4 regions of the Streptomyces sp. NPDC086080 genome follow, and region 4 is predicted to be linked to each of the others. Evidence: riboswitches for the same ligand, from Rfam matches in the RefSeq annotation. Region 4 holds a riboswitch; each other region holds the start of a gene.
The links. Region 4 has a riboswitch for cyclic di-AMP ahead of ACIF9R_RS07315 (NlpC/P60 family protein). Riboswitches for the same ligand answer to the same signal wherever they lie in the genome.
Positions count from the first base shown of each region.

Region 1: another riboswitch for cyclic di-AMP. It lies ahead of ACIF9R_RS19340 (M23 family metallopeptidase); the one in region 4 lies ahead of ACIF9R_RS07315 (NlpC/P60 family protein).
Region 2: another riboswitch for cyclic di-AMP. It lies ahead of ACIF9R_RS31985 (M23 family metallopeptidase); the one in region 4 lies ahead of ACIF9R_RS07315 (NlpC/P60 family protein).
Region 3: another riboswitch for cyclic di-AMP. It lies ahead of ACIF9R_RS06230 (transglycosylase SLT domain-containing protein); the one in region 4 lies ahead of ACIF9R_RS07315 (NlpC/P60 family protein).

Region 1 covers NZ_JBITRU010000015.1:85,654-93,168, reverse strand. The annotation lists gene ACIF9R_RS19350 (M16 family metallopeptidase) at 1-83, shown strand, start outside; gene ACIF9R_RS19345 (M16 family metallopeptidase) at 80-1,468, shown strand; cyclic di-AMP (ydaO/yuaA leader) riboswitch at 1,671-1,834, shown strand; gene ACIF9R_RS19340 (M23 family metallopeptidase) at 1,847-2,620, shown strand; gene ACIF9R_RS19335 (GntR family transcriptional regulator) at 2,832-3,542, shown strand; gene ACIF9R_RS19330 (HPr family phosphocarrier protein) at 3,703-3,984, opposite strand; gene ACIF9R_RS19325 (GNAT family N-acetyltransferase) at 4,163-7,515, shown strand, end outside.
Region 2 covers NZ_JBITRU010000037.1:14,921-22,435, reverse strand. The annotation lists gene ACIF9R_RS32015 (AfsR/SARP family transcriptional regulator) at 1-1,158, shown strand, start outside; gene ACIF9R_RS32010 (DUF3040 domain-containing protein) at 1,352-1,639, opposite strand; gene ACIF9R_RS32005 (HAMP domain-containing sensor histidine kinase) at 2,058-3,062, shown strand; gene ACIF9R_RS32000 (response regulator) at 3,091-3,750, shown strand; gene ACIF9R_RS31995 (dihydrofolate reductase family protein) at 3,874-5,007, shown strand; tRNA gene ACIF9R_RS31990 (tRNA-Met) at 5,081-5,154, shown strand; cyclic di-AMP (ydaO/yuaA leader) riboswitch at 5,449-5,605, shown strand; gene ACIF9R_RS31985 (M23 family metallopeptidase) at 5,618-6,637, shown strand; gene ACIF9R_RS31980 (PrsW family intramembrane metalloprotease) at 6,791-7,515, opposite strand, start outside.
Region 3 covers NZ_JBITRU010000004.1:49,011-56,525, reverse strand. The annotation lists gene ACIF9R_RS06235 (polyprenyl synthetase family protein) at 1-794, opposite strand, end outside; cyclic di-AMP (ydaO/yuaA leader) riboswitch at 1,321-1,490, shown strand; gene ACIF9R_RS06230 (transglycosylase SLT domain-containing protein) at 1,496-1,978, shown strand; gene ACIF9R_RS06225 (HAD family hydrolase) at 1,942-2,814, opposite strand; gene ACIF9R_RS06220 (GNAT family N-acetyltransferase) at 3,037-4,107, shown strand; gene ACIF9R_RS06215 (glycosyltransferase) at 4,192-5,589, shown strand; gene ACIF9R_RS06210 (polysaccharide deacetylase family protein) at 5,586-6,401, shown strand; gene ACIF9R_RS06205 (glycosyl hydrolase) at 6,454-7,515, opposite strand, start outside.
Region 4 covers NZ_JBITRU010000004.1:273,259-280,773, reverse strand. The annotation lists gene pcrA (DNA helicase PcrA) at 1-2,286, opposite strand, end outside; cyclic di-AMP (ydaO/yuaA leader) riboswitch at 2,548-2,720, shown strand; gene ACIF9R_RS07315 (NlpC/P60 family protein) at 2,728-3,903, shown strand; gene ACIF9R_RS07310 (hypothetical protein) at 3,962-4,315, opposite strand; gene ACIF9R_RS07305 (NlpC/P60 family protein) at 4,674-5,717, shown strand; gene ACIF9R_RS07300 (LuxR C-terminal-related transcriptional regulator) at 5,740-6,471, opposite strand; gene ACIF9R_RS07295 (PspC domain-containing protein) at 6,468-7,515, opposite strand, start outside.

The sequences.
Region 1 (7,515 bases), on a different contig from region 4:
CCGAGGAAGCCGCCGAGGGCGACGACACCGAGGAAGCCGCCGCAGCCGCCGGCACCGACGAGAACGAGGAGGCGGCGAAGTGACCGAGCTCGCCACGATGGACTTCCACCCGCAGCCGCAGGCCGGCGAGGCCAAGCCCTGGGCCTTCCCGGCCCCCGAGCGCGGCACCCTCGGCAACGGCCTGACCGTCCTGCGCTGCCACCGCCCCGGCCAGCAGGTCGTCGCCGTCGAGGTGATCCTGGACGCGCCCCTGGAGGCGGAGCCCGCCGGTCTCGACGGTGTCGCCACGATCATGGCGCGCGCCTTCTCCGAGGGCACCGACAAGCACTCCGCCGAGGAGTTCGCCGCCGAACTGGAGCGCTGCGGCGCCACCCTGGACGCGCACGCCGACCACCCCGGTGTCCGCCTCAGCCTGGAGGTCCCGGCCTCCCGGCTGCCCAAGGCGCTCGGGCTGCTCGCCGACGCCCTGAGGGCGCCCGCGTTCGCCGACAGTGAGGTGGAGCGGCTCGTCCGCAACCGGCTGGACGAGATCCCGCACGAGCTGGCGAACCCCTCGCGCCGTGCCGCGAAGGAGCTCGCCAAGGAGCTGTTCCCCGCGAGTTCGCGCATGTCGCGCCCGCGTCAGGGCAGCGAGGAGACCGTCTCCGGCATCGACTCCGTGGCCGTGCGCGCCTTCCACGAGAAGCACGTACGCCCCGCCACGGCGACCGCGGTGATCGTCGGCGACCTCACCGGTGTCGACCTGGACGCGCTGCTCGACGACACGCTGGGCGCCTGGACCGGCTCCTCGGCCCAGCCGCGGCCCGTCCCGCCGGTGGTGGCCGACGACACCGGCCGGGTCGTCATCGTGGACCGCCCCGGCGCCGTGCAGACGCAGCTGCTGATCGGCCGTATCGGCCCGGACCGGCACGACCGGGTGTGGCCCGCGCAGGTGCTCGGCACCTACTGCCTCGGCGGCACCCTCACCTCCCGCCTGGACCGCGTCCTGCGCGAGGAGAAGGGGTACACCTACGGCGTACGGTCCTTCGGCCAGATCCTCAGGTCCACCCCGGACGGCACGGGCGCGGCGATGCTGGCCATCAGCGGCTCCGTCGACACCCCGCACACCGGCCCGGCCCTCGACGACCTGTGGAAGGTCCTGCGCACCCTCGCCGCGGAAGGGCTCACCGACGCCGAACGCGACGTCGCCGTGCAGAACCTCGTGGGCGTGGCGCCGCTGAAGTTCGAGACCGCGGCGGCCGTCGCCGGCACCCTGGCCGACCAGGTCGAGCAGCACCTGCCGGACCACTACCAGGCCGATCTGTACCGGCAGTTGGCCGCGACCGGCACCGTGGAGGCCACCGCGGCGGTGGTGAACGCCTTCCCGGTGGACCGGCTGGTGACCGTCCTCGTCGGTGACGCGGCGCAGATCAAGGAGCCGGTGGAGGCCCTCGGGATCGGCGAAGTCACCGTCGTGACGGCCGAGTAGCGGGCCGCCACGAGGCACGCGCGCGTCGGGCCCTGGTGGCAAGGAGGCCACCAGAGCCCGATTGTGCCCGAATTGGGGCGGAGGTTGCCTGTCTGCCCTGTGGGATACGCTACAAAAACCGCGATCCGTTTGAGGAACGCGAGACCTCCCGCTTAGCTTCGTCCGGGCTGTTCGTCGGGCAGTGCGCCGCAACCGCGGCACCGGACAGTCATCGCCGAGTCCCCGTACGGCGCGAGCCAGGGGAGCCGGGGACCCATCCAGTCCCTGGGGTGAATCGGACGCCCGCGCGTGTCGCGAGGGGGTCCGTAGGAGACCTTCCTGCTCCGAACCCGTCAGCTAACCCGGTAGGCGAGAGGGAAGGAAAGGACCAGCCTGTACATGGCGTTCACCCGCGCCCCGGGCAAGCATCGTCGTCCCAGCAGGACGCAGCGCGGCACCGTCCGCGCGGCGGGCGTCGCGGCCCTCGCCGGCACCGGCGTCGTCGGCTCCCTCGCGGCTCCCGCACTCGCCGCCGAACCCGCCGCCGCGCAGACCGGCCTCACCCCCGTCGTCACCCTGGGCGACGCGGTCGCCGACCGCGTCGACGCCCAGGCGGCCGCCCAGCACGAGGCCGCGCGCGAGGCGGCCGAGGCGGCGGCGCGCAAGGCCGCTGAGGAGCAGGCGCGCGAGCGGGCGGCCGAGGAGGCCGAGCAGGCCCGCGCGGAGAAGGAGCGCGCCGCGCGTGAGGCCGAGCGCAAGCGCCTCAACACCTTCGTCTCCCCGATCCCCGGCTCGTACGTGTCGACCGGCTACAAGAGCGGTGGCGCCGTGTGGTCCTCCGGCAGCCACACCGGTGTCGACTTCCACGCCGCGAGCGGCACCCCCGTCCAGTCGGTCGGCATCGGCACCGTCGTCGAGGCCGGCTGGGGCGGCGCGTACGGCAACCAGGTCGTGATCCGGATGAACGACGGAACGTACACCCAGTACGGGCACCTGTCGTCCATCGCCGTCTCCGTGGGCCAGCAGGTCGCCGCGGGGCAGCAGATCGGCCTCTCCGGCGCGACCGGTAACGTCACCGGCGCGCATCTGCACTTCGAGGCGCGCACGGGCTCCGACTACGGCTCCGACCTCGATCCCGTCGCCTACCTCCGCGCGCACGGTGTGAACCTCTGACACGTCCGCACCCGGCGATCCGTCTCCCGCGCCTCCGCTTCCCGCGATGCCCCGGCCCCCGAGCCGGGGCATTCGGCGTTTCGGCACGCGACTTGACCAAAAAATACACATGGATTCCGGATCGCCGTCGGAAATTCCCGCCGATTGCAATAGAGTCACGGAACAGACGTCAATCGTCGGCGTTTCACGGGGATTAAGCCGGAGGTCGGTCATGCGCATTCCCGCGCAGTCGGTGTGCACGGCGATCCGGGACGACATCGTCGCGGGTGTTCACGAGCGCGGCAGCCGGCTCACCGAGGAACTCCTCGCCCGTCGGTACGGAGTCTCCCGCGTCCCCGTCCGGGAGGCGCTGCGCACGCTGGAGGCGGAGGGCTTCGTCGTCACCCGCCGGCACGCGGGCGCGTGTGTCGCGGAACCCACGGAGCAGGAAGCCGCCGATCTGCTGGAGATGCGCGTGCTCCTCGAGCCGCTCGGCGCCGCGCGCGCGGCCCAGCGGCGCACGGAGGCCCACCTGAAGGTGCTGCGCGGTCTGGTCCGGCTGGGACAGGAACGCGCCCGCCAGGGCAACAGTGACGACCTGCGCTCCCTGAGCGGCTGGTTCCACGAGACGCTCGCCCAGGCCTCCGGCAGCCCGGCGCTGACGTCGACGCTGGCCCAGCTGCGGCACAAGATCACCTGGATGTACACCACCGACGGGCCGTCCGACCCGGTCGAGTACTGGGCGGAGCACGGCGCGATCGTGGACGCGGTGGCGCGCGGGGACGGCGACCGGGCGCGGGCCGTCACGGCGCTGCACACCGAACGCGCGAGCACCGGGCACCGCCTGCGGTTCGGCTCCGGCGCGGGCACCGACCGGGTCGGCCGCGTGGACCGTGTGAGGAACTCGCAACATCCCGTAAACACACCGAGTCTGCGCCCTTAACACGAGTGCCGTATACAAAGAGTGCGTAATTCATGGGGGCTATTTCCGCTGCCCGCAAAAAGGGAAGTGCGGGAAATGTGAAAGGCCCGCCCGGTGGTCCGGGCGGGCCTTTCCGTGGGCGGGGCGTCTGCGAGAAGACGGTTTTCCCGCCCATGACCATTCAGACGGTCTCGGGAAGCTCCTCGAGCCCTTCGGCGACCAGCTTCGCCAGCCGGTCCAGGGCGGCATCCGCCCCCTCGGCGTCGGAAGCGAGGACGATCTCCTCGCCGCCCTGGGCGCCCAGGCCCAGTACGGCGAGCATGGAGGCCGCGTTGACGGGGTCGCCCCCGGCCTTGGCGATCGTCACCGGGACGCCTGTGGCCGTGGCGGCTCGGACGAAGATGGAGGCGGGGCGGGCATGGAGACCCTCGGCCCAGCCGACGTTGACGCGGCGCTCAGCCATGTGTTGCTGCCCTTCGCAGTTCAGGGTTGTCTAGACCAGTTTCCCATATCGTGAAGCATGCCCGGAGCGGCACCCCTGGGCCCGCTCCGGTGGCAGCCGGACCGCGGCCTCGGTCCGGCTGTCGTCCACCACAGACTGCCTTGCGCCCCTGTCGTACGCGAGCCGTAGTCTGGGGCCCATGCAGATCTCGTCGGACCGGCACGAGTATCCCGCCCACTGGGAAGCCGACGTGGTGCTGCGAGACGGCGGCACCGCGCGTATCCGCCCCATCACCGTCGATGACGCCGAACGCCTGGTCAGCTTCTACGAGCAGGTGTCGGACGAGTCGAAGTACTACCGCTTCTTCGCGCCCTACCCGCGCCTGTCCGCCAAGGACGTCCACCGCTTCACGCACCACGACTTCGTGGACCGGGTGGGACTCGCGGCCACGATCGGCGGCGAGTTCATCGCCACCGTACGGTACGACCGGATCGGCGCCGACGGGGCGCCCGCGTCCTCCCACCCGTCGCCCGCCACCCCCGCCGGAGGGCCTTCCGCGCCCGCCCCGCCCGTCTCCGACGAGGCCGAGGTCGCCTTCCTCGTCCAGGACGCCCACCAGGGCCGGGGAGTCGCCTCCGCCCTGCTCGAACACATCGGAGCCGTCGCGCGGGAGCGCGGAATCCGCCGGTTCGCCGCCGAGGTGCTGCCCGCCAACACCAAGATGATCAAGGTGTTCACCGACGCCGGGTACACCCAGAAGCGCCACTTCGAGGACGGCGTCGTCCGTCTGGAGTTCGACCTCGAACCCACCGACCGCTCCCTGGCCGTGCAGCAGGCGCGCGAACAGCGCGCGGAGGCGCGCTCGGTGCAGCGGCTGCTCACTCCCGGCTCGGTGGCCGTCGTCGGCGCCGGACGCACACCCGGCGGGGTGGGGCGCAGCATCCTCGACAACATCCGGAACGCCGGCTTCACCGGGCGGCTCTACGCCGTCAACAAGGCGTTCGAGGAGGACCGGAAGGATCTCGACGGGGTCCCCGCGTACCGGTCCGTCCGCGCCATCGACGCTCCCCTCGACCTCGCCGTCGTCACGGTGCCCGCCGAGCACGTCCCCGAGGTGGTCGCCGAGTGCGGTGAGCACGGCGTACAGGGGCTCGTCGTCATCTCCGCCGGCTACGCCGAGTCCGGTCCCGACGGTCGCGAACGCCAGCGCGCCCTTGTCCGGCAGGCGCGTTCCTACGGTATGCGGATCATCGGTCCGAACGCGTTCGGCATCATCAACACGTCCCCGGACATACGGCTGAACGCCTCGCTCGCCCCCGAGCCGCCCCGCGCGGGCCGGATCGGACTGTTCGCCCAGTCCGGCGCGATCGGCGTCGCCCTGCTCTCCCGCCTGCACCGGCGGGGCGGCGGCGTCACCGGGGTGACCGGCGTCTCCACCTTCGTCTCGTCGGGCAACCGGGCCGACGTGTCCGGCAACGACCTGCTGCAGTACTGGTACGAGGACCCCGACACCGACGTCGTCCTGATGTACCTGGAATCCATCGGCAACCCCCGCAAGTTCACCCGCCTCGCCCGCCGGACCGCGGCGGCGAAACCGCTGGTCGTGGTCCAGGGCGCCCGCCATGGCGCCGGACCCCGGGGCCATGCCGTACGGGCGACGCGGCTGCCGCACGAAACGGTGTCCGCGCTGTTGCGGCAGGCCGGGGTGATCCGGGTGGACACCATCACCGACATGGTCGACGCGGGCCTGTTGCTCGCCCGCCAGCCCCTGCCGTCCGGCCCCCGGGTGGCGATTCTCGGCAACTCCGAGTCCCTGGGCGTGCTCACCTACGAGGCCTGCCTCGCCGAAGGGCTGCGCCCGCACCCTCCGCTCGACCTCACCATGGCGGCGTCGGCGGCGGACTTCCACGCGGCGCTCTCGCACGCGCTGGCCGACGACACGAGCGACGCGGTGGTCGTGACCGCGATCCCGGCGGTGGGGGAGGGCTCGGTGGGGGACGCGGCGCTGGCGGAGGCGCTGCGCTCGGCCGCCGCCGCGACCCCGACCAAGCCGGTCCTCGTGGTCCACGTCGAACTCGGCGGCCTGGCCGCGGCCCTGTCGGCCGCGACCAGCACGGCACCCCAGCCGACGACCGGCACGCCGCCGGGCACCCCGCCGCGCGCGGGAGCGGACACCGTACGGGACCCGGCGGGCGCCGCGTCGCGACCCGCGGGAGACCCGGGGACACAGGCGGAACCGGGCGCCGTGCCGCAGTCGGGCGAGGGCCGTATCCCGCAGGCGGGCGCGGGCGCGCCGACGCGGGCGGAAGCCGCCCACCCGGCGGTGGTGGAGCAGGCCGCCGGGACGCGGCCGGGACAGCGCACGGAGCCGGCCGCCGGAGCGGAGACGGTGCGCGGCACGCCGCCTGGGACGGAACCGGCTACTCCCGGCACACCGGCTACTCCCGGCACACCGGCGGGCAACGGCCCGGCGGCCCGCCCGGAAACGGGGCCCACGCCCCGGGCGGAAGCCGCCGCCGTGTCCCCGGCGGACGTGACGCCCGCGCCGCGGACGTCACCCGGCTCCGCCCCTCGGCCCTCCGGCAGCGCATCACCGGCGACCCCGCCGCCCGCCGCCCCCCACCTGCCCGGCCGGGAACAGCCCGCCCCCGCCGGCGCCGGCGCCGGTCCGCTCACCCCCGTCGTACCCCCCGAAGGCACTCACCTCATCCCCGCCTACCCCGCCTCCGAGCGCGCCGTCCGCGCCCTCGCGCATGCCGTCGCGTACGCGCGGTGGCGGCGGGAGGCCGCCGAGCCCGGCAAGGTGCCCGGGTACGAGAACATCGACGAGCGCGCCGCCGCCGCGCTCATCGACCGGCTGCTCTCGCGCGGAGAGGACCTCACCCTCGGCAGCGAGGAGACCTGCGACCTGCTCGGCACGTACGGCGTCGAGGTGCACCGCGCCCTGTCCGCCCCCACGCCCGATGCCGCCGCCGAAGCCGCGCGCACCCTCGGCTACCCGGTGGTCCTCAAGGCGACCGCCCCGCACCTCAGGCACCGGGCCGATCTGGGCGGCGTCCGCCTGGACCTGGCGGACGAGGAACAACTGCGCCGGACGTACGCCGAGTTGACGGAGCTGTTCGGCGCCCCGGCGGAGCTGCGTCCCGTGGTGCAGCGCATGGCACCACGCGGTGTGGACACCATCGTCCGCGCGGTCATCGACCCCGCCGCCGGCGCCGTGCTGTCCTTCGGGCTCGCCGGGGCCCCCTCGCAACTGCTCGGGGACATGGCGCACCGGCTGATCCCGGTCACGGACCGGGACGCGACCGCACTGGTGCGATCGATCCGGACCGCCCCGCTCCTGTTCGGCTGGCGCGGCTCGGCACCCGTGGACACCCCCGCCCTCGAGGAGCTGATGCTGAGGGTGTCTCGGCTGGTCCACGACCATCCGGAGGTCGTCGCGGTCACCCTGGAGCCGGTCGTCGTCGCCCCGCACGGCGTGAGCGTCCTCGGCGCCTCCGTACGCCTGGCCCCGCCGCCGGCCCGCGACGACCTCGGCCCGCGCACCCTGCC
Region 2 (7,515 bases), on a different contig from region 4:
CGCCTCCACGCGGAAGACCCGCCGCCGGAGCGGGAGCGGGCCGTCGAGCGGCTGCTCTCCTGGTACCTGCACTCCGCCGAGGCCACCTATCCACTCCTCACCCCGAGCCGTCACCGGATCCCCCTCGAACCCCTGCCCGCCGGGTGCCGGCCGCTGGAGTTCACGACGCGGGAGGAGGCCCTGGAGTGGTGCGAGAGAGAGCGGGTCAACCTGGTCGGCGCGGTGCACCAGGCCGCCGGGTCCGGGCAGCCGGGCATCGCCTGGCGGCTGCCCGCGGTCCTGTGGGGGTTCTTCTACCTCCGCAGCCATATGCACGACTGGCTCGACACCGCGGGCGCCGGACTGGCGGCAGCCCGTGCCGCCCACGACCGTGCCGGCGAGGCCCAGGGCCTGGCCGACACGGCTGCCGCGCTGCGCAGCGCGGGCAGGATCGAGGAGTCCATCGAGGTCCAGTACCAGGTGATCGCCGTCTGCCGGGAGCTCGGGGACGTGAGGGGCAGGGCGACGGCGGTGGGCAACCTCGGCGACGCCTACCTTCAGATCGGCCGGTTCGACAAGGCCGTCGAGTACATCCGCCGCGGACTGGCCATCGACCGGGCCCTCGGCAGCGAGTGGGGCGTGGGTATCGCCCTGACCAATCTCGGCGACGTCTATCAGCGGCTCGGCCGGTTCGAGGAGGCCGTCCTGTATCTGGAGGAGGCGCTGATCGTCCTGCGCAGGAACAGCCACCGCTGGGCCGAGGGCCTCGCGTACGACTCCCTCGGCACGGTCCACCACGGGCTCCGGCACTACGACGACGCCATCGCGCACTTCCATCGCGCGCTGGACACCCACCGGGCCGTCGCCAACCGGTGGGGCGAGGGCCATTCCCTGAGCAACCTCGGCGACGTCCTGCTCGACGCCGGACGGCCGGAGGACGCCCGCGCGGACTGGCGGCGGGCCCTGGAGATCTTCATGGAGATCGGTCATCCGGACGCCGAGAAGGTCCGCGGGAAGCTCGGCCGCCCGCCGGAGGACGGCCCGGGAGGGGACGGCCCCGGGCTGGACGGGCCGGGAGGGGACGGCCCCGGGCAGGCAGGCTCGGGAGGGGACGGCCTGGGGGAGGACGGACTGCCCCGCCCGCCCGCCGATGGGCCCCCGCCCCGACGGCCCACCTGACACGTCTCCCGCCCTCCCCACACGCATGCCCTCGCTGTGCCCCGTTCACCGGGTGGCGGCCCGCCACGCAGTGCCCACCGACATGGCGGGCCGCCACCCGCACAACGGCCGACGGGCACCGGTGGTTCAGCGTTCCTTCACCCGTAAGGGAGAAACCCGGGGCGGTCGGCGCCGGCGCCGGCGGCGGTCCGCGTCAGCGGCGGTACGAGGGCCGTGCGCCCGTACGGCGGCGATCGGGGTCGAGGAGTTGCACGGCGATGCCGGAGAGCACCAGGCCCGCCGCGATCATCAGTCCGTCGGGGACGATCACGCCCACGATCAGCATCGTCACCCCGATGACCAGCGCCCACCAGGCGCCCGTGCGCCGGTACTCGCGGGGGCGGGCCGGCTGTCCGGTGGACAGCGAACGGGCGAAACGGGGATCCTCGTGCTCCAGTCGGGCCGCGAGGGCGACCAGGCGATCGTCGTTGGACGGGGTCACGGCTCCTCCTTCCCAGAGGGGGTGGCCGCACGGCGTCGCGCCGGCGGCCGTCACTCCGGTACCGCCGGACGGGTCAGGGGTCCGTCGGCATGCTGCGGAATCGGGCCGCTATAAAGGAGTTTGCCCGTGTGCCGACGAATCGTGCGTCCGGTACCGGAGACTTCAGCGTCTCCCGTCGCCGCCGGTCCGGGCCATCGGTCGCGGGCCCCATCTCCCCTGGGGGCCGATGTGCACGCGGCCCGTCGGCCGGCCGGGACCCCGAGGAGAAAATGGGGGTTGTCACGGATGGCGCGGGGACGGATCAGGGCAGAGGCTGGACCATGACGGCCCGCGCCGCGCCCCCGGTCCGTGGGCCCGTCCCGGCTCCCGCCGCTCCGGGAGCCCATGTGAGCGGCCCGTGGTGAGGAGGCGGTAAAGGGTGCCTCTGTTCTGGCGGATCTTCATGCTGAACGCCGTCGTCCTCATCGTCGCCACGGCACTTCTGCTGGGACCGGTCACCGTATCCACCCCCGTACTGCTCACCGAGGCCGCGGTCCTCACCGTGGGCCTGGCCGCCATGCTGGTGGCCAACGCACTGCTGCTGCGCTTCGGCCTCGCCCCGCTGCAGCGCCTGACCCGGGCCATGACCACGGCGGATCTGCTGCGCCCCGGACACCGTCCCGCAGTCGGCGGACGCGGCGAGATCGCCGAGCTGATCACCACCTTCAACACGATGCTCGACCGGCTGGAGGACGAGCGCGCCACGAGCAGTGCCCGCGCGCTGTCCGCGCAGGAGGGGGAGCGCCGCCGCGTCGCCCAGGAACTGCACGACGAGGTCGGCCAGTCCCTGACCGCCGTGCTGCTCCAGCTCAAGCGTGCCGCGGACCACGCCCCGCCCGACCTGGGCGAGGAACTGCGCATGGTCCAGGAGACCACCCGCGCCAGCCTGGAGGAGATCCGGCGCATCGCCCGCCGGCTACGTCCGGGCGTACTGGACGAGCTGGGGCTGGCCAGTGCCCTCAAGGCCCTCGCCACCGAGTTCGGCGGCCCCGGTCTGAGCGTCCAGCACAGCCTCGCCCCGGACCTGCCCGAGCTCGACCGGGAGACGGAGCTCGTCATCTACCGCGTCGCCCAGGAAGGCCTCACCAACATCGCCCGGCACTCCGGCGCCCGACGCGCCGAGCTCGCCCTGTACCGCGCGCCCGGGGGTGTGGAGCTCCGGGTCCGGGACGACGGGCGGGGCATCGGACGGGCCGAGGAGGGCGCCGGCCTCCGCGGGATGCGGGAGCGCGCCCTGCTCGTCGGTGCCGTGGTGACCGTGGAGTCCCGCGCCGGTGGCGGTACCGAAGTGCGCCTGGCCGTCCCCGTCCCCGCCCGTTTCCCCGCGCACGCCCTCGTTCCACTGCGCGGCCCGTCCGCGTCCGCGCACGCTCCACCCCCGTGACCGATGTCCCCCGACCGGAAACGCTGACATGACCGAGCAGGCCCTCACCCGCATCCTCCTCGCCGACGACCACGCGCTGGTCCGCCGGGGAGTTCGCCTCATCCTGGACGGCGAACCGGATCTGACCGTCGTGGCCGAGGCCGCCGACGGTGCCGAAGCACTCGAACAGGCCCGTGAACACCGCCCCGACCTGGCCATTCTCGATATCGCCATGCCCCGGCTGACCGGTCTCCAGGCGGCCCGTGAGCTCTCCCGCATCCTGCCGGAGACACGGATCCTCATCCTGACCATGTACGACAACGAGCAGTTCTTCTTCGAAGCGCTCGCCGCCGGCGCCTCGGGCTACGTCCTGAAGTCCGTCGCCGACCAGGATCTCGTCGAGGCCTGCCACGCCACCATGCGCGGTGAGCCGTTCCTCTACCCCGGGGCCGTCAACGCCCTCATCCACAACTACCTCGACCTCGCGCGGGAGGGCCGGACCCTCCCGGCCAAGGCCATCACCGACCGTGAGGAGGAGATCCTCAAGCTGGTCGCCGAGGGCCACACCTCGCAGCAGATCGCCACCCTGCTGGTGATCAGCCCCAAGACGGTGGAGCGGCACCGCGCCAACCTGCTGGCCAAGCTCGGCCTGAAGGACCGCCTGGAACTCACCCGGTACGCCATCCGCGTAGGACTGATCGAACCCTGACCGACGAGGGACCGGGGCGCCCGCGCGCCCGGCGGGTTGTCAGACTTGGCCCGGGCCGCACCGCGGCCCGGCCGACCGCGCCCCTCCCCCGGCCGGCCGCCGACCGTCACCCGGAGTACGCCGATGCCCCGTCCGTACGTCCTGCTGTCCGCCGCCGTCTCCCTCGACGGCTACCTGGACGACACCGGCCCGGACCGGCTGCTGCTGTCCGGTCCGGCCGACTTCGACCGGGTCGACGAGGTACGGGCGGGCGTGGACGCCATCCTGGTCGGCGCCGGCACGATCCGCGCCGACAATCCCCGGCTGCTGGTCAACTCGCCCGAGCGGCGTGCCGCCCGGGTCGCGGCGGGCAGGCCCGAGTACCCGCTCAAGGTCGCCGTCAGCGGCTCCGGCGACCTCGACCCGACGGCGCGGTTCTGGCACACCGGCGGCGAGAAGATCCTCTACACCACCGGCGAGGGCGCCGAGCGGGCCCGCGCCCTCGGTATCGCCGCCGACGTCGTCCCGCTCGGCCCCGCACTCGACTGGCGGCCGCTGCTGGAGCATCTGCGCGCCGTGCGCGGGGTGCGGCGGCTGATGGTCGAGGGCGGCGGGCAGATCCACACCCAGTTGCTCACCCAGGGCCTCGCCGACGAGGTGCAGTTGGTCCTCGCTCCGCTGTTCGTCGGCGACGCGGACGCCCCCCGCCTCTTCGGACCCGGGTCCTACCAGGGCGGTCGGCTGCGTCTTGTGGAGACCCGCCCGATCGGTGATGTCGTGCTCATGCGCTACGAGCCCACCGCGCCCGGCACCGGGGCGCTGGACTCCGCCGCCGACCACCACTGGCTGGCCCTCGCCTGTGAGCTGGCCGCCCAGTGCCCGCCCTCGACGACGGCGTTCAGCGTGGGCGCGGTGGTGGTGGCGGCCGACGGTACGGAGCTGGCGCGCGGGCACTCCCGGGAGGGCACGGACCCGGTGGTGCACGCGGAGGAGGCCGCGCTCGCCAAGGCCGACCCCACGGACCCCCGTCTGGCCGGCGCCACCGTGTACTCCAGCCTGGAGCCGTGTGCCCGGCGCGCGTCCCGGCCGGCGCCCTGTGCCCGGCTGATCCTGGACGTGGGGGTACGGCGGGTGGTCACGGCCTGGCGGGAGCCGGACACGTTCGTGGCGGGGGCCGACGGCAGCGGCGTGCTGGCGGACGGGGGCGCCGTCGTCGTCGTCCTGCCGGAGTACGAGGAGCGCGCCAAGGCGCCGAACGGGCATCTGCTCGACGGCTGAATCCCGCGCGGCGGCGGGCGCCGGTCATGGGTGTGCGCCGTGTCCCGCGCATGACGTACACTTGTCTCAACGACGCGGGGTGGAGCAGCTCGGTAGCTCGCTGGGCTCATAACCCAGAGGTCGCAGGTTCAAATCCTGTCCCCGCTACTGAAGGCCGAGGGCCGGAATCCGAAAGGGTTCCGGTCCTCGGTGTTTTTGCCGTCCGGCGCCCGTCTCACTCGCTGTGATCGTATCGTCCCGCAGCGCATAACAACTGACGAACCGTCAGATATCGCCTCGCGTCCGAGGTGCAGTCAACTCGCCCGTTTTTGACCACTCGTGGCGCTTAAGTCCGCGCGGGAATCCTTAATGATCAAGAGGAACGGCTTGGAATCCGGCCCTCACGTCTATTAACGTTCGATAACGCAGCGCGGTCGTCCCAGCCGTCACAGAAGTCGGCTCCGTGCGCACGCGCCGAATCCCGCAAGGGAACCGGGGAACCACCACATTGGGGTGAATCGCGCGGACAGCGCCGTGGCAACACGGCTCGGTACGCGCGTAGGAGACCTTCCTGCTCCGAACCCGTCAGCTAACCCGGTAGGCGAAGAAGGAAGGAAAGGAGCACGCCCACGTGGCGTCCAACCCGCCTGCCCCCGAGGCCCCGTTCAAGCCGAGCGACACCTTCGCCTACGGTGAGGTCCGCGCCGACGAGGGGCCCTTCGAGGAGTGGAACCCCACCGCGGAGTCCCTTCGCCCGGTCCGTGGCCGGCACCGCGTCTCCAAGCAGCGCGGGGGAGGGCTCGCCCGTAGCTCCACCGTCCTCGGTGTCGGTGTCATAGCGGCCGTCGGTGCCGGTGGCATGGCCACCGCCCAGACCGGCAAGCCGCCGGTCTCGATCTCCATGCCCGACCTCCCCACTGTGGGTTCCCTCATCTCCGACGAGGAAACCCCCCAGGGTTCGGCCACCCCCCTCAGCACCCTCGGTATGACCGAGGACGAGGCCGACCAGGGATCCTCCGGTGCCGGTGAGGCGTTGCGCAGCCGGATCATGGCCCAGGTCGAGCAGCAGCAGATCCAGGCCGAGACCAAGGCCGCCGCCGAGGCCGTCGCCGCCGCCGAGAAGCAGGCCGCCGAGGCCGCCGCCAAGGCGGAGAAGGAGGCCAAGGCCAAGGCCGAGGCCGCCAAGAAGAAGGCGGAGGAGGAGGCCGCGAAGAAGGCCGAGGCCGAGCGCCTCGCCGAGCTGGCCACGCAGTACACGCTGCCGACCTCCTCGTACACCATCTCCTCGACCTTCGGTCAGTCCGGCGCCTACTGGTCCTCCGGCCAGCACACCGGCCTCGACTTCGCCGCCCCCAGCGGCACGCTGATCAAGGCGGTCCACACCGGCACGATCACCTCCGCCGGCTGGGACGGCTCCTACGGCTACAAGACGGTGCTGACCCTCGACGACGGCACCGAGATCTGGTACGCCCACCAGTCCTCCATCAGCGTCAGCGTGGGCCAGAAGGTCAACACCGGCGATGTGATCGGCCGAGTCGGCTCCACCGGCAACTCCACCGGGGCCCACCTCCACCTGGAGGTCCACACCGGTGGCTCCTCCTCGGGCATCGACCCGATGGCCTGGCTGCAGAGCAAGGGCCTCAACCCCTGAGCCCCGCCGCCCCCTGAGACCCCGGCAGTCCCGACGACGCCCCCCCGACGTCAGGGCTGCCGGTCAGGTGTGTTCCGGGGCGGTCGCGGCAGCCCCGTCGTCCGCCGGGGAACTTACGGTTCTTGACGGACCGTCGTGCACTGCGCGGACCCGTCAGGGGCGGTAGGCGTTCGGGTCGTACGCCGGGTAGGGGTGCCCGTAGGGCGGCTGCCCGTGCGCAGGGTGGCCGTACGCAGGATGGCCGGGCGAAGGAGGACCGTACGCCCCGTGCGCCGGCCACGGTGCGGCGGCGACCGGAACCGGCGGCGCGGTGACACGGGCCGCGTGGTCCAGCGCCGGACGGGCCGCGCCCCGCCGGTGCCACAACTCCAGTAGCAGCTCCCGTTCCCGGGTCACGAAATCCGTCCCGGCCCTGCCCAGTCGGCCCCGGTGCCGCAGGAACGCCAGCGAGGTCGCGTAGGCCTCGTACTGCGCGACCGCGCGCGCCGCGGGCTTGCCGCCGTACCGGCGGGCGTACTGCCGGGCCAGGCGCCGCGCCCGCATCGAGCCGAGCGCGAACGGCTCCGCCGGGGTGAGCCAGCCCGCCACCGCGTACGCGGGCAGTTCCACCCGCACGGTCCGCAGCTCCCGGTGCCTCGTCCACACCACCAGCCAGGTCAGCAGGCCGAACATCGGCACCATGAACGCCCCGTACACCGCGAAGAAGCCGAAGTGTCCGAGCGTGGCCGAACCGTTCCACAGCGCGTGCATGCCCATCGCCAGGAGCAGTCCGCACAGCGGCAGCAGCACCCGCCTCAGCCGCTGCCGGTCCGTGGACAGCGCGGCCATGCCGAAGCCGATCCCGGTGAGCACGGTGAACAGGGGATGCGCGAACGGCG
Region 3 (7,515 bases), 220 kb from region 4:
ATGTCCTCGGCCAGCCCCAGCCGGGCCGCCCGTTCACGCAGTCGCAGTACGGGCAGCGTGGCGATGCCCTCGCGCAGGTCCGTGCCGGGGGTCTTGCCGGACTCGTGGGTGTCGGAGGCGATGTCCAGGACGTCGTCGGCGAGCTGGAAGGCGACGCCGAGCCGCTCACCGTACTGGGTGAGCACGTCGACCACGGTCTCGTCGGCGCCGGACATCATCGCGCCGAAGCGGCAGGAGACGGCGACCAGCGAGCCGGTCTTGCCGCCGAGCACGTCCAGGTAGTGGTCGACCGGGTCGCGGCCGTCCTGCGGCCCCGCGGTCTCCAGGATCTGTCCGGTGACCAGCCGCTCGAACGCCTCGGCCTGCACCCGCACCGCCTCCGGGCCGAGGTCCGCCAGGATGTGCGAGGCCCGCGCGAAGAGGAAGTCCCCGGTGAGGACCGCGACGGAGTTGCCCCAGCGGGTGTTCGCGCTGTCCACCCCGCGCCGCACCTCGGCCTCGTCCATCACGTCGTCGTGGTACAGCGTGGCCAGATGGGTCAGCTCGACCACCACGGCGGAGGGCACCACGCCGGGCGCGTAGGGGTCCCCGAACTGGGCGGCGAGCATCACGAGCAGCGGGCGGAACCGCTTGCCACCGGCCCGCACCAGGTGCTGGGCGGCACCCGTGATGAGGGGGACCTCACTCTTGGTGGCCTCGATCAGCCCTTCCTCGACAGCCGTCATTCCGGCCTGGACATCGGCTTCCAGAGCCTGGTCCCCCACGCTCAGCCCGAACGGCCCGACGACGGTCACGAGGGGTCTCCTGTCTGCTGGTGTCCACTGGCGATTACACGGAATGTCGATAGGTCGCTGCCCTCACTCAAGTCAGCGTATCCGGTCACCTTTCGATCACCACCGGCACCTCGGGTTACCGGCAGGGCGCCACGGGATCAGGAGCGGGGCGCTTCCGATCGACGGCCGACAACGGACATTCCCCTCCTTTCCTGGACGCAAAGACGCCCGGACCATCCTGCCCGGACTCATGCCCGATTTGCCGCAATTGGCCAGTGAATTCCCGTAGGCCTCAAATGCTCCGGCGCCAGGCGATCAGTGAGGTCGGTCACGCGCGACCCACCCCGCCGGCCATCACGCCGCACCGGCGTCCACCCTTCTCCCGGACCGGAGTTGACCCTTGGCACTCGCAAAGGATCAAGCGTCCCAAATCACCCGTTCGAAGATCAAAGGGCCACATGTGTGACGTCTTCACTTGTTCCCGACATCCCCTCTCGCATACGTTCCGGGCCTGCCGGGCGGACGCCGAATCCTGCCACCGCCCGCATCACACCCACCGACGAACTCACGCACGGCAGGAGCGGGGGACCCAGGTAAGTCGCCGGGCCGGGCCATCGCGCCGGAACGGCTAGGGGTGAAGCCATGCCCGCAAGGGCACGGCCGGGCACTCTCCCGCCCGAACCCGACAGCTCACCTCGCAGGCGTAGGAGAGGAACACAGACATGCCCGCTTCCGGTCACTCCCGCCTCGGCCGCCGCCTCGTCCGCTCCCTCGCCGTCGCCGGCACCGGCGTCGCCGTGGTCGCCCTCCCGCTGTTCGGCGCCACCACCGCCGCCGCGGCCACCACGACCCCCGCCACGACCGCCGCCTCCACGACGGCGTACCCGGACAACCTCGACGGCTGGATCCGCGAGTCGCTGGACGTCATGGCGCAGCACGGCATCCCGGGCTCCTACGAGAGCATCCACCGCAACATCATGCGCGAGTCCTCCGGCAACCCGGCCGCCATCAACCTGTGGGACTCCAACGCCGCCGCCGGCACCCCGTCGAAGGGCCTGCTGCAGGTCATCGACCCGACCTTCCAGGCGTACCACGTCCCCGGCACCGCCTTCGACCCGTTCGACCCGGTCGCGAACATCACGGCGGCCTGCAACTACGCCGCCGACCGCTACGGCTCGATCGACAACGTCTTCGGCGCGTACTGAGCCGACCGCTGACGGCCGAGCACGGCCGCACCACCGAACAGTCGCTCGAGGACGACGGCCACGCCGTCGTCCTCGTTCGACGTGGTGACCTCGTCGGCCACCGCCTTCAGCTCGGGGTGCGCGTTCGCCATGGCGACGCCGTGCGCCGCCCAGTCGAACATGGGGATGTCGTTCGGCATGTCACCGAAGGCGACCGTGCGCGCCGGGCTCAGCCCCAGATGCTCGGCGGCCAGCGCGAGCCCGGTCGCCTTGGTCACCCCGCACGGCTGGAGCTCCACGGTCCCCGGGCCCGACATGGTGACCGTCGCCAGTGAACCGACCACCGACCGCGCCGCCGCGGCCAGCGCGTCGTCGGACAGCCGCGGGTGGCGCAGCAGCACCTTGCTGATCGGCCGCTCCCACAGATCGCTCCGCCGCTCGACCCGTACGGCGGGCAGCGTCGGATGCGGCATCAGATAGCCCGGCTCGATCAGCGTCAGCCCGTCGGCCCCGTCCTGATCGACCGCGGCGTACACCTCCCCGACCTCGGCCTCGATCTTGCCGAGAGCCGTCTCGGCCAGTTCCCGGTCCAGCCTGACGGACCACAGCAGCCGGCCCGCGCCGGCGTCGTACACCTGCGCGCCCTGTCCGCACACCGCGAGCCCCGTGCAGCCGAGGTCGTCGAGGAGCGGCCGCACTCTGGGGGCCGGGCGCCCCGTCACCACGAGGTGCTGGGCACCGGTTTGCGCCACCCGCCTCAGAGCGGCGAGGGACCGGTCGGACAGGGTGTCGTCGCCGCGCAGCAGCGTCCCGTCCAGGTCGGTGGCGATGAGCGAGCAATCGGTGGGTGCGGCCATGATCAGAGAATACGGACAACACGACCGTCCGATTCACGGTGCTCGTATCGGCTCGCTTTCGGTGCGATTCCCCTTTCGTAGGCGCCGGGTTCGGACCGGTTCATGACTCTTTCACCGATTGGCGAGAACATCGTCCGCTCTCTACCGTCCGCCCGGGATGGGGCGGTACCTTCCAAGGGTCCAGGGGGGACTTGATCGGGGGGTCAGGTGAGCAGTGGACGCATGCGCGTGCTGAGGCCCGGGGAGCTCGGCGAGGGGGAACGGGAGCGCTGGCGGGAGCTGCGTGCCGCGACGGACGCACCGCGCAGCCCTTTCATGGAACCGGAGTTCACCGCCGCGGTGGGCCGGGTGCGGCCGCGGGCCCGGGTGGCGGTGCTGTACGAAGGGGCCGACCCGATGGGCTTCCTGCCGTACGAGCGGGGCCCGTTGGGGCAGGGCCGGGCGATCGGGCTCGGGGTGTCGGACTGTCAGGGCGCGGTGCTGGCTCCCGGTGTCGCCGTGGACGCCGCCGAGCTGCTGCGGGCGTGCTCGGTGTCGAGCCTCGTCTTCGACAACCTGGAGTCCGGCCAGGAGTTGTTCGTGCCGTACGCGGCCGAGGCGCACACCACCTATGTCATCGACGTGGAGAAGGGCTACGGGACGTACGAGTCCGAGCTGCGCGTCCGGTCGCCGAAGTTCCTGAAGACCACGCTGGCCAAGGAGCGCAGGCTGGGCCGCCAGGCCGGACCCGTGCGGTTCGTCTTCGACGAACGCGACCCGGCCGCGCTGCGGGTCCTCATGCGATGGAAGTCGGCGCAATATCGCAGGACCGGACGCCGCGACCGGTTCGCGCGGGAGTGGATCGCCCTGCTCGTGGGCCGGCTCGCCGAGACCCGGGCCGCTCAGTGCACGGGCACGCTGTCGGTCCTGTACGCCGGTGACCGGCCCGTCGCCGCGCACTTCGGGCTGCGGTCGGCCTCCGTCCTGGCCTGCTGGTTCCCTGCGTACGACCCGGGGTTCGCGAAGTACTCGCCCGGACTCGTGCTGCATCTGCGGATGGCCGAGGCGGCGGCGGACGAGGGCATCGGGCTGCTCGACATGGGACGCGGTCCCGCCGCGTACAAGGACTCGCTGAAGACCGGTGATCGCACCGTCCACGAGGGGGCGGTCACCCTTCCGGGGGTGGGCGCCGCGCTGCACTGGCTGGGCCGCGAGCCCGCGCGCCGGGCGCACGGCTTCGTCCGCGCCCACCCGCGCGTCGCCTCACTGGCGTCACGCACCTTGAAGGGCGCGGCACGGCTGCGCCGGCCGTGAGAAGAGGGAGGGGGAGGACGTATGTCCGGCGCAGCACGAGCGCGTACGCGGGAGGAGATACGGCGGTTCCTGGCCATCGGCGCGATGCAGGTCGCCGAGCTGGACCTGGAGCCGGGCGGGGAGGGGCCGGGCGGGAACGGACCGGGCGGGGGCGGGGGCGGGGCTGCGCTCAGACCCGGGCCCGGCAGCCCGCCGGTGACCCACGGCGAGGTGTTCCTGTTGGTCAGACGCGGGGGGCGGCCCGTGGGCACGCTGCTGGCGTGGGTGCCCGAGGGGGCGGATCCGCGGAGCACGCTCGTGGAGGCGGCCCGGGGCAGGTTCGCGGGGGCGGGGTCGGGGGCTGCGGGAGACACCGAGGCCGGAACGGCCGTGGGGGTCGCGGAAGACACCGAGGCCGCGCGGACCACGGGAGAGGGCGGCCGAGGGGCCGGCGCGGGGCGCGCGCGGGCGTCCGGCGGCGGAGCGGGCGGCGCCGTGCCGCCGTACGTCTCGGTCGTCGTGGCCACCCGGGAGCGGGCCGGACAGCTCGCCCGGGCGCTCGACTCGCTGCTCGCGCAGGAGCATCCGCGCTTCGAGGTCGTGGTGGTCGACAACGCCCCGGTGACCCGGGAGACCCGCGAGCTGGTGGAACGCGAGTACGGGAAGCGGGTGCGGTACGTGTGCGAGCCGGTGCCCGGACTCGCCGCCGCGCACAACAGAGGGCTGGCGGCGGCCCGCGGCGAGATCGTCGCGTTCACCGACGACGACGTCGTCGCCGATCGCCGCTGGCTCACCGAGCTGACCGCGCCGTTCGCGGCCGACCCACGGCTCGGCTGCGCCACCGGCCTGATCCTTCCCGCCCGGCTGCGCACCCCGGCGCAGGTCCTGCTGGAGAGCCACGGCGGCTTCGCGAAGGGCTTCACCCCGACGACGTACGACCCCCGGGACCCGCCCCGCGACGAACCGCTGTTCCCGTTCACCGCGGGGCGCTTCGGTTCCGGCGCGAACATGGCCTTCCGCGCGGAGGTGCTGCGGGGCGTCGGCGGCTTCGACCCGGCCACCGGCGCCGGGACTCCCGCCCGGGGCGGCGACGACCTCTATGGCTTCGTGCGCGTTCTCGCCCAGGGACACCGGCTGCACTACACGCCGTACGCGCTGGTGTGGCACCACCACCGGGAGACGTGGGCCGACCTGGAGACCCAGGCATACGGTTACGGCGTCGGCCTCACCGCCTGTCTCACCGCCGTCCTGGTCAACCGGCCCGCGCTGCTGCCCGCGTTCCTCGCCCGGCTGCCGCGCGGCCTCGCGCACGCCCGGACGCTGACCGCCGTACGTGACACGGACGGCGGCGACGGGGCGCCGGGCGCCCATGGCGGCCGGACCCATCCATGGCCGCGCCGGCTCTCACGGCTGCAACGCAAGGGGATGCTCCAGGGCCCGCTCGGCTATCTGCGGGCCCGGCGGGCGGTGGGCGGCGGCGCTGCGGGACGGGGGACGCGATGAGCCCGGTACGGAGGACCCAGGGCCCGGCCATCCCCGTGTTCCTCTATCACGCCGTGACGGACGACCCGCCGGAGTGGATCGCCGAATTCACGGTGACCCCCAAGGAGTTCGCGGCCCATCTCGACGCCGTCGTGGACAGTGGCCGCACCCCCGTCACCATCAGCGCGCTCGCCGCGCATCTCGCCGGGCGGGCGCCGCTGCCGGCCCGGCCGGTGCTGCTCACCTTCGACGACGGCTTCGCGGACCTGCCGGGCCCGACCGCCGAGACGCTGGCCCGGCGTGGACTGCCCGCCACCGCGTATCTGACCACCGGCGCCATCACCCCGGGCGGTCGCAGTCTGCTGCCGCCCGCACCGATGATGACCCTGGCCGAGGCGAAACCGCTGGAGGAGTCCGGCATGGAGATCGGCAGCCACACGGTCACCCACGCCCAGCTCGACACGCTGACCGCGCGGCGGCTCCGTCGCGAACTCCTGGACTCCAAGGCCGCGCTGGAGGACACCCTCGGTCATGCCGTCCCCCATCTCGCCTACCCGCACGGCTACAACAGCCCGCGGGTACGGGCGACGGCCGCCAGGGCCGGCTACGAAACGGCGGCCGCCGTGCGGCACGCGCTCAGCTCGGACCGGGACGAGCGCTACCGCATCGCCCGTCTGATCGTCCGCCGCGGCCACACCGTCGCCGATGTCGAGGCCTGGCTGGCGGGCTGCGGAGCGCGGACCGCCCCGTACCGGGACCGTCCGAAGACCGTCGCCTGGCGCTGGTACCGGCGCGGCCGGGCGGCCCTCAGGGGTCCGGAGTTCGCGGGCTGAGGAACGCCCGGGCGGGACAGGGCGACCGGGGCAACGGGGGGTGACCGGCGGGTCACTTCAGCGGCTGGTTCAGATACGGGTCGGCCACCCCCTCGCTCAGGCTCTCCCACGCCGCGTCGCCCGCCAGGGCAAGGTCGCAGTGGGGTCCGGGGTCCCGGTGGTTCCACTGGAGGGCGGCCTTGACCCCGTCCAGGCTCTTCAGCACCCGCGGCACCTGTGCGTACCACTCGGCCTGCCGCTGCGGGCGGTCCGGGTCGGACGCCGTACCGAACTCGGAGAGCATCAGCGGCTTGTCGTCGGAGATGTTCTCGCGTATCCACGCATGGGTGGCCGTCTGGGTCTGGGCGAAGGTCAGCCAGCCGGTCCGGTGACAGCGGTAGTAGTTGTACTGGTTGTAGCCGATCCAGTCGACGTACGCGTCCCCCGGGTACATCCGCTCGAACAGGTCGGCGTGGTTCAGATAGCCGGTGATGATCCAGGTCCACACCACGTTGTCGACGCCCAGCCGCTCGAACCGGTCGTGGAGGTGCCGGTACGCCCTCACGTACTCGGCCGGTGTGCCGTTGTCCGGGGTGCGGGTGTCCATCTCCAGGTCGAAGGAGAGGAAGACCTTCCTGCCGGTGCGCTCGCCGTAGGCCTTGATCCGCCGTGCCTGGACGTCGATGACGGTGTCGTCCAGCTCGCCGGCCGCGATCTCCCTCCACGTCGGCTGCTGTGCCTTCGTACCGCCCCACCACTTGCTCTCCCAGGACAGCAGCAGCATGCGGTCCCCGCCCACGCGCTGCTCCTCCGCAGTGAGCAACTGCCCCTCCCTGCGCGCGCCTTCGGGCAGGGACATGTCGTGGTACGTGTACACGATGTCGAGGGCGCGGCCCACGCGTTCCTCGTAGGCCCTCACCTTGTCCTCCAGGTCGTCCCGGTCGTGCGGCACGAAGGCCCCGAACCACGCTCCGCAGGGCGGTTCGAGCAGTTCGGTGGGCTCGCACTCCTCGCCTCTCGCGGAGGGGTCCGGTCCGGAGCCGGACGGCTCCGAGGCGTTGCGCAGGGCGAGTACGGCGAAGAGGACCGCGCTGACGACCGTGGCCGAGGTGAGCAGCAGCTTGCGGCGCCGGGA
Region 4 (7,515 bases):
GGAGGCACCGGACGCCGACGAGCGCGAACGGGACGACGACAGCGAGGCCGCCACCCCCGACGCCGGACCGGACGGCACGGGCGCGCTCGCCGCCGTCCGCTTCCACTGAAGGTGGGCGGCCGGGATCTCCTCCAGGAAGCGCGAGGGCGGGTTGTACGAGGGCTGGCCCCACGCGCTGCGCAGCGTCGACCGGGTGAGGTACAGCCGCTCCCGCGCGCGCGTGATGCCCACGTACGCCAGCCGTCGCTCCTCCTCCAGCTCCTTGGGCTGGCCGAGGGCGCGCATGTGCGGGAAGACGCCGTCCTCCATGCCGGTGAGGAAGACGACCGGGAACTCCAGGCCCTTGGCGGTGTGCAGCGTCATGAGGGTGATGACACCGGAGCCGTCGTCGTCCTCGTCGGGGATCTGGTCGGAGTCGGCGACCAGGGCGACCTGCTCCAGGAAGTCGGACAGTGCGACGGACTCGCCCTCACCGCGCTCCTGCTCGAACTCCAGGGCGACGGCCGCCAGTTCCTGGAGGTTCTCGATCCGGGTCTCGTCCTGCGGGTCGGTGGACGCCTGCAACTCGGCCAGATACCCGGTGCGTTCGAGGATCGCCTCCAGGACGGTGGCCGGGCCCGCGCCGGACTCGACGACCGTACGGAGGTCCTCCATGAGCGTGTTGAACCGCTTCACGGCGTTCGACGAGCGCGCGGCCATGCCGTAGGCCTCGTCGACGCGCTTCAGCGCCTGCGGGAAGCTGATCCTCTCGCGCTGCGCGAGGGCGTCGATCATGGCCTCGGCGCGGTCGCCGATGCCCCGCTTGGGCACGTTGAGGATGCGGCGCAGCGGCACCGAGTCCTCGGGGTTGGCGAGCACCCGCAGATAGGCCAGGACGTCCCGGACCTCCTTGCGCTCGTAGAACCGGACACCGCCCACGACCTTGTAGGGCAGGCCGACGCGGATGAAGATCTCCTCGAAGACACGGGACTGGGCGTTGGTCCGGTAGAAGACGGCGACATCGCCCGCCTTGGCCTCGCCCGCGTCCGTGAGGCGGTCTATCTCGTCGGCGACGAACTGTGCCTCGTCGTGCTCGGTGTCGGCGACGTACCCGGTGATCCGCGCGCCCGAGCCGGCGTTGGTCCACAGGTTCTTGGGGCGGCGCGACTCGTTGCGCTCGATGACGGCGTTGGCCGCGCTCAGGATGGTCTGCGTGGAGCGGTAGTTCTGTTCCAGCAGGATCGTGGTCGCGTCCGGGTAGTCCTCCTCGAACTGGAGGATGTTGCGGATGGTCGCGCCGCGGAAGGCGTAGATCGACTGGTCGGCGTCACCCACCACGCACAGCTCGGCGGGCGGGACCTCGGCCTCCGGCGGCACGTCGACGGGATGCTCGGAGGGGGTGCCGACCAGCTCGCGGACCAGGGCGTACTGGGCGTGGTTGGTGTCCTGGTACTCGTCGACCAGGACGTGCCGGAAGCGGCGGCGGTAGTGCTCGGCGACGTCCGGGAAGGCGCGGAGCAGATGGACCGTCGTCATGATCAGGTCGTCGAAGTCCAGCGCGTTGGCCTCACGCAGCCGGGACTGGTAGAGCGCGTAGGCCTGGGCGAGGGTCTTCTCGAAGCCGTCACCGGCCTGGGCGGCGAAGTCCTCCTCGTCGATCAGCTCGTTCTTCAGGTTGCTGATCTTGGCGCTGAAGGACTTCGGCGGGAAGCGCTTGGGGTCGAGGTCCAGGTCACGGCAGACCAGCGCCATCAGCCGCTTGGAGTCGGCGGCGTCGTAGATCGAGAACGACGACGTGAAGCCGAGCTTCTTGCTCTCGCGGCGCAGGATGCGCACGCACGCGCTGTGGAACGTCATCACCCACATGGCGCCCGCGCGCGGGCCGACGAGCTGCTCGACGCGCTCCTTCATCTCGCCCGCGGCCTTGTTGGTGAAGGTGATCGCGAGGATCTGGCCCGGGTGGACGTGCCGCTCGCCCAGCAGATGGGCGATGCGGTGGGTGAGCACGCGGGTCTTGCCGGAACCGGCACCGGCCACGATGAGCAGCGGGGAGCCGGAGTGCACGACGGCGGCGCGCTGGTTCTCGTTCAGCCCCTCCAGCAGCGCGGCGGGGTCGGTGACCGGGCGCGGGGCGCCGTCGCGGTAGTAGGAATCCCGGTCCGGCGGCACGTCGAACTTCCCGCCGAACAGATCGTCCGGAACGGACTCCGGCGCATGATCGTCCTCGGGCGGTGGCGGAGGTTCGTCCGCGGGGCCCCGCTGGGCCTGGAGGTCCGCCAGGAAGCTGTCGTCAAAGAGGCTGCTCATCGCTCTCCGAGTCTAGGGTGCCCCACCGACATCCCGGGCCCGCCCCGGGAACATCCCCGCTTTCCGCCCGCCGCCGGCGCCGGAGCCCGGCCACCGCACGGGCGCACACTCTCCAGGACCGGCCCCTCACCCTGAGTGGCTCATTGCATAAGGTCACAAAAATGTATCGGGCATATCACCCATCAACCTTCACAGAGGCCACACCAGTTGGCTACGGTGCGGTCAGGCCGCTCGTCCCCCGCCGGCGAACCTCGCCGGACCGCGCGGCCTCCGCCGAGTCCGTCACTGTCCGCCGTGGCAGCCGGAGCCGGGGACCCACCGAGATTTTGGGGTGAATCGGCCCACTCCCCCGTGGAGCGGCCGTAGGGCAACCCTTCCGAACCACCCGCCCGAACCCGACAGCTAACCCGGTAGGCGGAGCATTGGAAGGAGTCGCCTCCCTTGGCGTCGCACCGCAAATCGCGCACTCCCGGCACGCGCGTAGCAGGCATACGGACCCCGGCCCTGGCCACGGCCGCCCTGACCTCCGTCGCCCTGCTCTCCCAGACAGCCAACGCCGTCCCCACGGACGACGACAAGCCGAGCCTGGAGGAGGTCGAGAAGAAGGTCGGCGACCTCTACCGCCAGGCGGAGTCGGCGACCGAGAAGTACAACTCGGCCAAAGAGAAGACGACCAAGCAGCGCAAGCGCGTCGACACCCTCCTCGACGACGTGGCCAAGCGCACCCAGAAGCTGAACGACGCGCGTGAGGAACTCGGTTCCTACGCCGCCGCCCAGTACCGGACCGGCGCGGGCGTCCCCGACACCGCGACGTTCCTGCTCGCGGACACCCCGCAGGACATCTTCGACCAGCGCCAGGTGATGGACCGGATGACCGGCCGTCAGAAGCAGGCGGTCGACGACTACGTCACGCAGCAGTCCGAGACGATGAAGATGCGCCAGGAGGCCACGGAGAGCCTCGAGACGCTCACCGAGTCGCAGGACGACCTGAAAACGGCCAAGGCCACCGTCCAGAAGAAGCTCACCGACGCGCGTGAGCTGCTGTCGAAGCTGACCGCCGAGGAGAAGGCGCGGCTCGCGGCCATCGAGAGGGAGAAGCAGGAAGAGGCCGCCCGCCAGGCCGCCGAGCTCGCGAAGCAGGAGGCGGAGCGGCAGCAGGCCCAGGCAGAGGCCGCCGCCGCGCAGCAGGACAGCGGCGCCTCGGGCACCTCGGGGTCCTCCGGCTCGGCCACCGCGCCGTCATCCGACTCCTCGTACGGCACCAAGGCCGAGAAGGCCCTGGCCTTCGCCCGCGCGCAGATCGGCAAACCGTACGTCTGGGGCGCCACCGGACCCGGCTCCTACGACTGCTCCGGTCTCACCCAGGCCGCCTGGAAGGCCGCCGGCGTCACGCTCCCCCGCACCACGTACGACCAGGTCAACGCGGGCACGACAGTCCCCGTCTCCCAGGCCCGGCCCGGCGACCTCGTCTTCTTCTACGACGACGTCACCCACGTGGGCCTCTACATCGGCAACGGCATGATGATCCACGCCCCGAAGCCCGGCACGTACGTCCGCGAGGAGTCGATCTTCTACGACGGCGAGTCCTCGATCCACAGCGTGGTACGCCCCGCCTGACCGAGCAGGGGCACGGAGGCTCCGCCTCCCCGGACGACCGCTTCCGTGCCCCGACGCGTCAGGTCCACAGCACCGCGATGAAGATGTTCGTCACGGTCAGCAGACCGACGAGACCGAACAGGCCCTTGTCCACCTTCTCGTCGTCGCGCTTCACATAGACCAGGCCGAGGATCACGATCAGCAGCGCCAGCTTCACACCGATCTTGATGTTGTCGACGGAGTAGTCCTGCGCCTCGTTGAGGCCGACCAGGGCGATACCGGTGACCAGCATCGTCAGCGCGCCGTGCAGCATCGCCGGGATGAAGCGGGCGGTGCCCTCGCCTATCGCCTTCATCTGGGTGAGGAAGCCACCGAGCAGCGACGCGATGCCGATGATGTGCAGACCGACGAAGAGGTGGATGAGTACGTCCATGAGGCCGGAGCCTAGCCACCCCCGTCCTCTAGCACTCCGGCGCCCTCGGCCCGCCGGGCTTCACCGCATCGATCATGACCCAGAGTGAAGAGGACGAAGCCGGAACGCGATTCCGATCACTTACGGTCACTCGTCGATCCACCCACGCCACTTTCGCACAACCCGTTACCCGGGGCGCGCGGCGGGGCCTAGCGTCCTCCACCAGGTGACCGGCTCTCCATCGCCGCCCGTGCCAGGGGCGGCGGCCGGGCACCACCGCCGAAAGGTCCGGCGGCGGACGGCTCCCCCGCACATCCCGCCGCCGGACCGCCGGACGACAGTCCGTCCGGTGCGGTCGTCGGAAAGGACGGGCAGCAAGGTGGCAGCGCACCGCAGGTCCCGGAAGCGCTCGGCGGGCGGCCGCACGGCCGCCACCGTCGCCCTCGTCGGCGCTGCCACCGCGACCGGCTTCGCCGGGCCTGCGCTCGCCGAACCACAGTCGACACCGGAGCAGGCCAGAGCCGACATCGCGGTGCTCTATCAGGAGGCGGAGACCGCCACCGAGAAGTACAACGGCGCGAAGGAGAAGGCCGAGTCGGCCCAGCGGCGGCTGCACGATCTGCACGACGAGACGGCCCGCCGGAGGGACCGGCTCAACGACGCGCGGGACGCCCTGGGTTCGGTCGCGGCGGCGCAGTACCGGGGCGGCGGCCTGGACCCCGCCCTGCGACTCCTCCTGTCCGAGAACCCGGACGGCTATCTGGACGGCACCGCCCTCGCCGCACGCGTGGGCAGCCGCCAGAACGCGGAGGTGGGCCGCCTGCGCGGACAACTCCGGGAGATCGAGCGACTGCGCGGGGCCGCCCGCGTCGAGGTGGAGTCGCTGACCGCCCGCCGGGCCGAGATGAAGCGGCACAGGAAGACGATCAACGACAAGCTGACCGCCGCCCGCCGGCTGCTGTCCCGCCTGCCGCCCGAGCAGCACGACGCCGGTACCGACCGGGCCTCACGCTCCTCGACCGACCCCCACAACGGCCCGTCCGCCCCCGGCTCCGTCACCTCCCGGGCCCCGGGCCCCCGCGCGGCGGAGGCCGTCGCCTACGCCTACGAGAAGATCGGCAGCCCCTACGTCTGGGGGGCGACCGGCCCGGACGCCTTCGACTGCTCGGGCCTCGTCCAGGCCGCGTACCGCTCCGCCGGCGTCTCCCTGCCCCGCACGACCTACGCCCAGATCGACGCCGGCCGCCGCGTCCCCCGCTCCGAACTCCTCCCCGGCGACCTGGTCTTCTTCTACTCCGGCATCAGTCACGTCGGCATCTACGTCGGTGACGGCCGGATGATCCACGCACCGAACCCCTCGGCCCCGGTCCGCGTGGCCCCCCTCGACGAGATGCCCTTCGCGGGCGCGACCCGGGTGAGCTGAGCAGCCCGTGCGGGGCCGCGGCTCACACCAGGCGCCGTGCCGTCGCCCAGCGGGTCAGCTCGTGGCGGTTGGAGAGCTGGAGTTTGCGCAGGACCGCAGAGACGTGGGACTCGACCGTCTTCACGGAGATGAACAGCTGCTTGGCGATCTCCTTGTACGCGTACCCCCGGGCGATGAGCCGCAGCACCTCCCGCTCGCGCTGGGTCAGGCGGTCGAGGTCCTCGTCGACCGGCGGAGCGTCGGTCGAGGCGAAGGCGTCCAGGACGAAGCCGGCCAGCCGCGGTGAGAACACCGCGTCGCCCTCCTGGACCCGGAAGATCGAGTCGACCAGGTCGGTCCCGGTGATCGTCTTGGTGACGTACCCACGGGCGCCGCCCCGGATCACCCCGATCACGTCCTCCGCCGCGTCCGACACGGAGAGGGCGAGGAAACGGACCGGCTGCTCGGTGTCGCCCATCAACGGGGCGCAACGGCGCAGCACTTCGACGCCGCCGCCCCCGGGCAGGTGGACGTCGAGCAGGACCACCTCGGGCCGGGTCGCGGTGATGACCGTGACCGCCTGGTCGACGTCGGCGGCCTCGCCGACCACCTCGACGCCGGTCTGCGCGGTCTGCCCGATCTCCGCCTGGACGCCGGTGCGGAACATGCGGTGGTCGTCGACGAGGACCACACGCACATGACGCCCGGCGGGCTCCTCGGACCCGGGGCCCTGCCCCGCTCCCGTCGCTGCGCCCGCCTCGGTCGGCTCGCTCATGACGTCTTCTCCGCCCTCTCCATCTCCAGCTCGACCTCCGTGCCGCCGTCCGGCACCGCGCGCAGCCGCGCCGTGCCGCCGTTGCGCTCCATGCGGCCGATGATCGATTCTCTGACGCCCATGCGGTCGGCGGGTATCGAGTCCAGGTCGAAGCCGGGACCGCGGTCACGGACGGACACGAAGACCTTCTTCCCCTCGACTTCGGCGTAGACCTGCACCGCGCCTCCCTCGCCACCGTACTTGGCGGCGTTGACCATTGCTTCCCGCGCGGCCTGCATCTGTGCGCCGATTCTCTCGTCGAGGGGGCAGTCGCCGACCACGACGACCTCGAGGGGGACGCCGTGCTTGTCCTCGACCTCGGCGGCGTTGCGCTTCACGGCCTCGGCGAGGGTGGTGGGCTCGTCGTCCTCATCCTTGCCGTTGCCCTCCGGCTTGTAGAGCCAGGCGCGCAGATCGCGCTCCTGGGCACGGGCCAGACGGCGTACCTCGCCCGCGTTGTCCGCGTTGCGCTGGATCAGGGTGAGGGTGTGCAGCACCGAGTCGTGGACATGGGCGGCCACTTCCGCGCGTTCCTGCGCGCGGATGCGCATCAGACGCTCCTCGGAGAGGTCCTGCGTCATGCGCACCAGGTAGGGGCCGGCGAGCAGCGTGATGCCGACCAGGACCGCGAGGGCCGCCTGGAGCACCGAGCCGAGGTGGCTGCCGGAGCCCCGCAGGACGAACATGCCCGAGGCGCCCGCCGTCACCAGCAGCACACCGGCCACGGCCCGCAGCAGCGTGACCGTGCGTCGGCGGCGGCCGACCTCCATCCAGCGGGCCCGGCGCGCGTTGTCCGCCTGCCGCCACACCAGGGCGACACCCGCGCCGACCAGGACGGTCGGCCAGAGATACGCCTTGGCGCCGCTGTTCAGGTCCACGCTTCCCACGAAGACCATGGCCACCACGACCATGAGGAGCAGGGCGACGATCTGCCCCTTGTCGGGTCTGCGGGTGACGAGTCTGCGCCGGCCGTCCGGCGCCGTCTCGGTCGTCACCGGCGGGGCC